Skermanella rosea: one gene and its partner. The protein of the gene in region 2 interacts with the protein of the main gene of each other region in a pairwise test. Links are inferred from orthologs where the notes say so. Each region holds a gene or a part of one and is shown on either strand. Other genes may lie near its edges.

What was found. Proteins that work in one complex are often made in the same cells at the same time.
Region 1: the proteins of tsaE (region 2) and rlmB interact in binary tests that used the Escherichia coli proteins (3 or more experiments, as listed by UniProt). The link is inferred for Skermanella rosea from one-to-one orthologs.

Annotation. Positions count from the first base shown.
Region 1 is NZ_CP086111.1:4,021,291-4,024,957, reverse strand. The notes cover bases 680-3,667. They hold rlmB (23S rRNA (guanosine(2251)-2'-O)-methyltransferase RlmB), read right to left. Parts: upstream 2,609-3,667; coding sequence 1,751-2,608; downstream 680-1,750. Other genes in these bases: tuf (elongation factor Tu), read left to right, coding at 3,061-3,667; JL101_RS18745 (bifunctional 2',3'-cyclic-nucleotide 2'-phosphodiesterase/3'-nucleotidase), read left to right, coding at 680-1,741. In the rest of the region: more of JL101_RS18745, read left to right, coding at 1-679. UniProt on the Escherichia coli protein: Specifically methylates the ribose of guanosine 2251 in 23S rRNA.
Region 2 is NZ_CP086111.1:1,704,668-1,708,766, reverse strand. Bases 640-3,380 are described here. They hold tsaE (tRNA (adenosine(37)-N6)-threonylcarbamoyltransferase complex ATPase subunit type 1 TsaE), read left to right. Parts: upstream 640-1,633; coding sequence 1,634-2,128; downstream 2,129-3,380. Other genes in these bases: JL101_RS07855 (nucleotidyltransferase family protein), read left to right, coding at 3,159-3,380; JL101_RS07860 (aminoglycoside phosphotransferase family protein), read left to right, coding at 2,125-3,159; JL101_RS07870 (NAD(P)/FAD-dependent oxidoreductase), read right to left, coding at 640-1,515. In the rest of the region: JL101_RS07880 (AMP nucleosidase), read left to right, coding at 1-256; JL101_RS07875 (hypothetical protein), read right to left, coding at 267-428; more of JL101_RS07870, read right to left, coding at 493-639; more of JL101_RS07855, read left to right, coding at 3,381-3,887; double-strand break repair protein AddB, read left to right, coding at 4,084-4,099. UniProt on the Escherichia coli protein: Required for the formation of a threonylcarbamoyl group on adenosine at position 37 (t(6)A37) in tRNAs that read codons beginning with adenine.

The sequences.
Region 1 (3,667 bases), 2.3 Mb from region 2 along the record:
CGCCAAGGCCCGGGACGAAGCCCAGAACAGCCTGCTGCTCGACAATGCCGACGCGATCCAGGGCAATCCGCTCGGCGATTTCGTGGCCCGCGAGCGCGGCCTGAGGCGCGGCGACGTCCATCCCGTCTACAAGGCGATGAACCTGCTGAAGTACGACGCCGGCACGGTCGGCAACCACGAGTTCAACTACGGCCTGGATTTCCTCGGCGACGCCCTGGCCGGCGCTAACTTTCCGATCGTGGCCGCCAATGTCGAGCGGGCCGGCGACGGCAAGCCCTACTTCAAGCCCTACGAGATCCTGACGCGGCAGGTGGTGGACGAGTCGGGGCAGGCCCATGCCCTGAAGATCGGCGTCATCGGATTCGTGACTCCGCAGATCACCACCTGGGACAAGGCCGCCCTGGAGGGCAAGGTCGTCACCACCGACATCGTCGAGGCCGCCCGGAAATATGTCCCCGAACTGCGCGCCAAGGGGGCCGACATCGTGGTCGCCCTCAGCCACAGCGGGCTGTCGGCGGAGCCGCGGGTCGGCGGGGAGGAGAACGCGACCTGGTACCTCGCCGGAGTCCAGGGGATCGACGCGATCCTCACGGGGCACCAGCACAAGGTGTTTCCCGGCCCGGATTTCGCCGGCCTGCCCGACACCGACATGGCCAAGGGCAAGGTCCGCGGCGTCCCCGTCGTGATGCCGGGTTTCTGGGGCAGCCACCTGGGCCTGATCGACCTGACGCTGAAGGAGGAAGGCGGCAAGTGGTCGGTCGCCGACGCGGTTTCCTCCGTGAGGCCGATCTGGGAGACCCGGGACAAGCGGAAGGTGGCGCTGGTCGAGTCGGACCCCGCCATCGTCGAGGCTCTGAAGGCGGACCACGAGGCGACGCTGGCCTATGTCCGGCAGCCGATCGGCGAGACGACGGCGCCGATCAACAGCTATTTCGCCCTGGTCCAGGACGACCCTTCCGTCCAGATCGTGACCAACGCGCAGGTCTGGTACGCCAAGCGGATGCTTGCCGGCACGGAGTACGAAGGCTTGCCGGTGCTGTCGGCCGGAGCGCCGTTCAAGGCCGGCGGCCGCGGCGGGCCGGACTATTACACCGACATTCCGGCCGGCCGGATCGCGATCAGGAACGCGGCCGACCTCTATCTCTATCCCAATACCCTGCGCGCCGTCGTGATGACCGGCGCCCAGGTGCGGCAGTGGCTGGAGATGTCGGCCGGCGCGTTCAACCGGATCGACCCGGCGCAGGCGGGCGAGCAGCCGCTGCTGAACCCCTCGTTCCCCAGCTACAACTTCGATGTCATCGACGGCGTGACCTACCGGATCGACGTGTCGCAGCCGGCCCGCTACGACGGCGACGGCAAGCTCGTGGCGCCCGCCTCGCACCGCATCAGGGACCTGGCCTTCGAAGGCCGGCCGATCGACGAGTCGCGGCGGTTCGTCGTGGTGACCAACAATTACCGCGCCGGGGGCGGCGGCAAATTCCCGGGCCTCGACGGTTCCAACATCATCCTGGAGGCCCCGGACGAGAACCGCACGGCGCTGGTCAACTACATCTTCGACCGCAGGACCATCGACCCGGCGTCCGAGGGGAACTGGTCGCTCAGCCCGATCGGCGGCGACGCGGTGGTGACCTTCCCCTCCTCGCCGAAGGCGAAGGAGGCGATCCCCGCCGGCAGCAGGATCAGCGCGCTCGGCGACGCCGGCGACGGCTTCGCCAAGTACCGGATCGACCTGTCCCGGTAGGATGCCGGCTCAGCGAAGCCGGGCCAGTTCGTAGAGCGCCACCGCCGCGGCGTTCGACACGTTCAGGCTGCCGATCGGCCCGCCGGTCGGCAAACGGGCGATCTCGTCGCAGCGCTCCATGGTGAGGCGCCGAAGCCCGCTGCCCTCGGCGCCCAGCACCAGCGCGACGCGGCCCTTGAGGTCCATCCGGGCAAGCGTCCTGGCACCCGATTCGTCCAGCCCGACGCACCAGTAGCCGGCCTCGCGCAACTCGGTCAGCGAGCGGGCGAGGTTGACGATCCGCACCAGCGGCACGACTTCGGCGGCGCCCGAAGCGCTCTTCGCCAGCGTGCCGGTCAATTCGGGCGCGTTGCGGTCGGGCAGGACCACCGCGCTGGCCCCGAAGGCTGCCGCGGAACGCAGGATGGCGCCCACGTTGTGCGGATCGGTCACCTGGTCCAGCACGACGATGACGTCGCTCTCCTTCATCGAGCCCTGCCGGACGATGTCCTCCAGGTCGACCTCCGGCAGGGGGGCGGCATCCAGAACGAGTCCCTGGTGGACCGCGCCCGGCGGCAGCAGGCGGTCCAACTCGGTCCGCTCGACCACCGACGGCTTGGGCCGCTCAAGCCCGGCGGCGCGCGCCTGGTCGAGGGCGCCCGCGAGGCTCGCGAGTCCCGCCTCGGTCGCGAGCAGGCGGGTGCAGCGCCGGTCCGGGTTGGTCCAGGCCGCGGCGACCGGGTGGAGCCCGAACAGCAGGCCGGGACGGCCGGACTGGGCGCCGCCGGGCTTGTGCCGGCGGCCGGGCTGGCCGGCGGCGTGGCCGGACGGCTGGCCGGGTGTCTGGGAAGCGGGATGGGCGGGGCGGGGCGGCTTGCGTCTGGTCATGATGGAACCGACTTTGCCCCGGCTCGAATTACGACGCCAGCGTTGAGTTCGGCCATCTTTAGCCGTTGACATTGGGAGCGAAATTACCATAGTGCGCATCTCCGTCCCGGGCGACCGGGGCGGTTGGAAGGGTGGCCGAGTGGTTAAAGGCAGCAGACTGTAAATCTGCCCGCGATAGCGTACGCTGGTTCGAATCCAGCCCCTTCCACCATCTCTGCCATCAGGGCCGGATCCTCCGGCCGGGATCGGCAGACCGGTGTCGATGGCGCCGTCAGGAAATGGTTCGGGCGGGTGTAGCTCAATGGTAGAGCTCCAGTCTTCCAAACTGGTGACGAGGGTTCGATTCCCTTCACCCGCTCCATTCCTCGACGACGACGGCCGCCGGCTCCGGTAAGTTTTGGTTTTTGATCTTCGGATGGATGTCGGCTAAAGCCGCGGGGACAGAAAGAGCGATGGCGAAGGCGAAATTTGAGCGGACCAAGCCGCACTGCAACATCGGCACGATCGGTCACGTCGACCACGGCAAGACCTCGTTGACGGCGGCGATCACCAAGGTTCTGGCCGAGACGGGCGGTGCGACGTTCACCGCGTACGACCAGATCGACAAGGCGCCGGAGGAGAAGGCCCGCGGCATCACGATCTCGACGGCGCACGTCGAGTACGAGACGGCCAACCGCCACTATGCCCACGTCGACTGCCCGGGCCACGCCGACTACGTGAAGAACATGATCACGGGTGCCGCGCAGATGGACGGCGCGATCCTGGTGGTGTCGGCGGCCGACGGCCCGATGCCGCAGACCCGCGAGCATATCCTGCTGGCCCGCCAGGTCGGCGTCCCGGCGATCGTGGTGTTCCTGAACAAGGTCGACATGGTCGACGACCCCGAGCTGCTGGAGCTGGTCGAGCTGGAAGTGCGCGAGCTGCTGAGCAGCTACGACTTCCCCGGCGACGACATTCCGATCGTCCACGGCTCGGCGCTGATGGCGCTGGAGGACAAGAGCCCGGAGATCGGCAAGGAAGCCGTGCTGAAGCTGATGGCGGCGGTGGACGAGTACATCC
Region 2 (4,099 bases):
GCTGGACATGGAAAGCGCCACCATCGCGGCCAACGGCTTCCGCTTCCGGGTGCCCTACGGGACGCTGCTGTGCGTCTCCGACAAGCCGCTGCACGGCGAGCTGAAGCTGCCGGGCATGGCGAACAATTTCTATCGGAACCAGGTGGACCAGCACCTGAAGATCGGCGTGCTGGCGATGGAGCTTCTTCGGAAAAACGGGCTGGAAAAGCTGCACTCGCGCAAGCTCCGCAGCTTCGCGGAGGCAGCTTTCCAGTAAGGGAGGAAGGTTACTTCTTCCCGCCCTCGGACTCGACGTTCTCCGCCCCCTTCCGGGTGCCGCCGAACTTGTCGGGTCCGCCGGCGTCGGGAGCGTCCGGCTTATGGTGGTTGCCGGTGTTCTGCTGGTCTTCGGTGTGCTTGACCGTCTGTTCGGTATGCGGCTGTTTCATGGTCATCCTCCAGTGCGTGGTAGGACAACAGCTTAAACAGCCAAGGGTTTCGTCCCGTCGCCCGTCAGGCCGCTCCCGGCACCCCCTTGGTGGTCGAGTACTCGAAATGCAGCACCTCGCCCGGATGGACCAGCGGGAAGGCCGAATGGGCGGCCGACGCGGCTTCCGCGAAGCCGGTCAGGATCAGCTTCAGCTTGCCCGGATATGTGGCGATGTCGCCGATCGCGAAGATGCCCGGCGCGCTGGTGGCGCAGGTCGCCTGGTCGATCCGGATATGGTGCTTCTCCAGGTCGAGGCCCCACTCCGCGATCGGCCCCAGGTTCATGGCGAGCCCGAAGAACGGCAGCAGCACGTCGGCGTCCAGCACCTTCTCCTCGCCGTCCAGGGTCGCGACCCGCACGCCGGTCAGCTGGCCGTCGGCTCCCTCCAGCCCGGAGAGCTGGTAGGGCACCACCATCTCGATCCGGCCCTCCCGGGTCAGCTGCTCCATCCGGGCGACGCTTTCCGGGGCGGCGCGGAACTTGGGCCGGCGATGCACCACCATGATCTGCTCCGCGACCTCGGCCAGGCTGATCGCCCAGTCCACGGCGGAGTCGCCGCCGCCGGCGATCACCACCCGCTTGCCGGCATAGTCCATGCGCCGCCGCACCAGGTAATGCACCGACGTGCCCTCGAACCGCTCCAGCCCGTCCAGCGGCGGCCGGTTCGGGCCGAAGGCGCCGACACCCGCCGCGACGATCACCGCGCGGGCGTTGATCCGCGTGCCGGTCGAAGTCTCCACCAGCCAGCGCCCGCCTTCCGCCGGGGTCAGCCCGGTGACCTGCTGGCCCAGGTGGAAGACCGGCCCGAAGGAGGCGCATTGTTCGCTCAGCCGGTCGATCAGGTCGGCCGCGTCAATGGAAGGGTAACCGGGAATGTCGTAAATGGGCTTCTCCGGGTAGAGCGCCGCGCACTGCCCGCCGACCATGTCGAGGGCATCGATCACATGGCATTTCATGCGAAGCATGCCGCATTCGAAGATGGCGAACAGACCAACGGGACCGGCACCGATAATGGCGACATCGGTATGCTGCTCGGGGCTCGACATGGGGACTCCGGAAAAGCTAGGAAGAGTTTTGCACTGCCAGCCCCTCATTAGCGGATTTCCGGGCACGATCAAACCCCCGCCTTCCGCGGGGCCGGGTAAAGGAAGCAAGCGCACGACCATGACGGCACAGCGTCAGCAAGCCCCCTCCGTTGACCTGGTCATCGACCTCGGGGACGAGGCCGCCACGGCGGACCTCGCGCGCCGCGTCGGATCCCTGCTCCGCGCCGGCGACATGGTGGCGCTGCGCGGCGACCTGGGCGCCGGCAAGACGGCGTTCGCCCGCGCGCTGATCCAGTCGCTGGGAGACCCGGACGACGAGGTGCCGAGCCCGACCTTCACCCTGGTCCAGACCTACGACACCCCGGCGGCCCCGGTCTGGCATTTCGACCTCTACCGTCTGGGCGGCCCGGACGAGGTGATCGAGCTCGGCTGGGACGAGGTCCGCTCCGGCGGCATCGCCCTGGTCGAATGGCCCGACCGGCTGGGATCCCTCCTGCCGCCGGAACGGCTCGACATCGCCCTGTCCTTCGGCCCGGAAGCGACCGCGCGCCGCGCCACCCTGACCGGCCACGGCGGCTGGGCCGACCGCCTGGGGAGCCTGGAGCAGCCGTGACCCCCCGCGAAGACACCATCACCGGCTTCCTGGCCGCGCAGGGCTGGGGCGATGCCGACCGCACGGCCCTGGCGGGCGACGCCTCGGCGCGGCGCTACCTCCGCCTCCGCCGCGGTACCGACAGCGCCCTGCTGATGGACTCGCCGAACCCGGCGGAGGACGTGATCCCCTTCGTCGCGATCTCCGGCCTGCTGCAAGGATTCGGCCTCTCGGCGCCGCACATCCTCGCCGGGGAGCCCGAGGCCGGCCTGCTGCTGATCGAGGATTTCGGCGACGCGACCTTCACCCGCCTGATGGACCAGGGCGCCGACCCCGCGGACCTCTACCGCCTGGCGGTGGACGCCCTCGTCGCCCTGCACCGGCGCTTCGACCCCGCCCGGGCAACTCCGCTCGGCCTGCCCCGCTACGACGCCGCCCTGTTCATCGAGCAGGTGATGCTGCTGGCCGACGTCTACGTCCCGGCCGCCCTGGGCCGCGCCGCCACCGCCGAGGAGCGCGCCGACCTGGAGCGGGCCTGGTGGGCGACCGTCCCCGACGCGGTAGGATTCGGCACGTCGCTGATGCACCGCGACTACCATGTGGACAACCTGATGCGGCTCGACGGCCGTCCGGGCGCATCCGCCTGCGGGCTGCTGGACTTCCAGAACGCCGGCCTCGGGCCGATCAGCTACGACCTCGTGTCGCTGCTGGAGGATGCCCGGCGCGACGTTCCGTCCGACTTGGCGGCTGCCATGCTGGGCCATTACCTGGACGCGTTCCCCGGCCTGGACCGCGACGCCTTCCTGCGTTCCTACGCCGTGCTGGGCGCCGTCCGGCACACCCGGATCGTGGCGGTCTTCGCCCGGCTGCATCTCCGCGACGGCCGTTCCGGCTATCTGCGCCACCTGCCCCGCGTCTGGCGCCTGCTGGAGGCGAAGCTGGAGCATCCGGCCCTGGCGCCGGTGCGCGACTGGTTCGACCGCACCCTGCCGCCCCCTGTCCGCGCTCCCCTTTTCAACCCGCCCACCGACCTTTCGAAAGCACCCGAATAATGACGACCCTGACCCACGCCATGGTGCTGGCCGCCGGGCTCGGCCTGCGCATGCGGCCCTTGACGCTGGAACGGCCCAAGCCGCTGATCCCCGTGGCGGGGAAACCCCTGCTCGACCACGCGCTCGACCGCATCGCCGCCGCCGGCATCGGAACCGCCGTCGTGAACACCCACTACAAGGGCGAGATGATCGCGGACCACCTCGCGGGCCGCACGTCCCCCCGCATCGTCCTGTCGCCCGAGGCGGACCTGCTGGAGACCGGCGGCGGCATCCGGCAGGCCCTGCCGCTGCTCGGCACCGACCCGTTCCTGTCGGTCAATTCCGACATCCTGTGGCTCGACGGCCCCACCCCGGCCATCGACCGCCTGACCCGGGCCTGGAACCCGGAGACCATGGACGCCCTGCTGCTGCTCCACCCGGCCGTCGCCGCCTTCGGCTACGACGGCAAGGGCGACTTCCACATGGACCCGCTGGGCCGCCTGACCCGCCGCCGCAGCGGCGAGATCGCCCCCTTCGTCTTCGCCGGCGTCCAGATCCTCAAGCCGGAACTGTTCGCCGACGTGCCATCGGGCGCCTTCTCGACCAACCTGATCTGGGACCGGCTGCTGGAAAGCGAGCGGCTCTACGGGATGCGCCATGACGGCCTGTGGTTCCACGTCGGGACCCCGGCCAGCATCGCCAAGGTGGACGAGCACCTGGAAGTCCGGCCGCACCACAGCGAGTCCTGACGATACCATATCTTGGAAAGATTTGCGTTCCGCGTCCCACCTATAGTAGGGTTTCAAGACTCCTGTAGGTCGGGTAGAGCGCAGCGGCACCCGACGGGCCGGTGCATCCGCGTCGGGTGCCGCTGCGCTCTACCCGACCTACGGTTCTCCAGCACGCCTCCGCCCGACGCACCAGGAACCCACAGGCCCCGGACCCATGGCGCAAGTCTTCA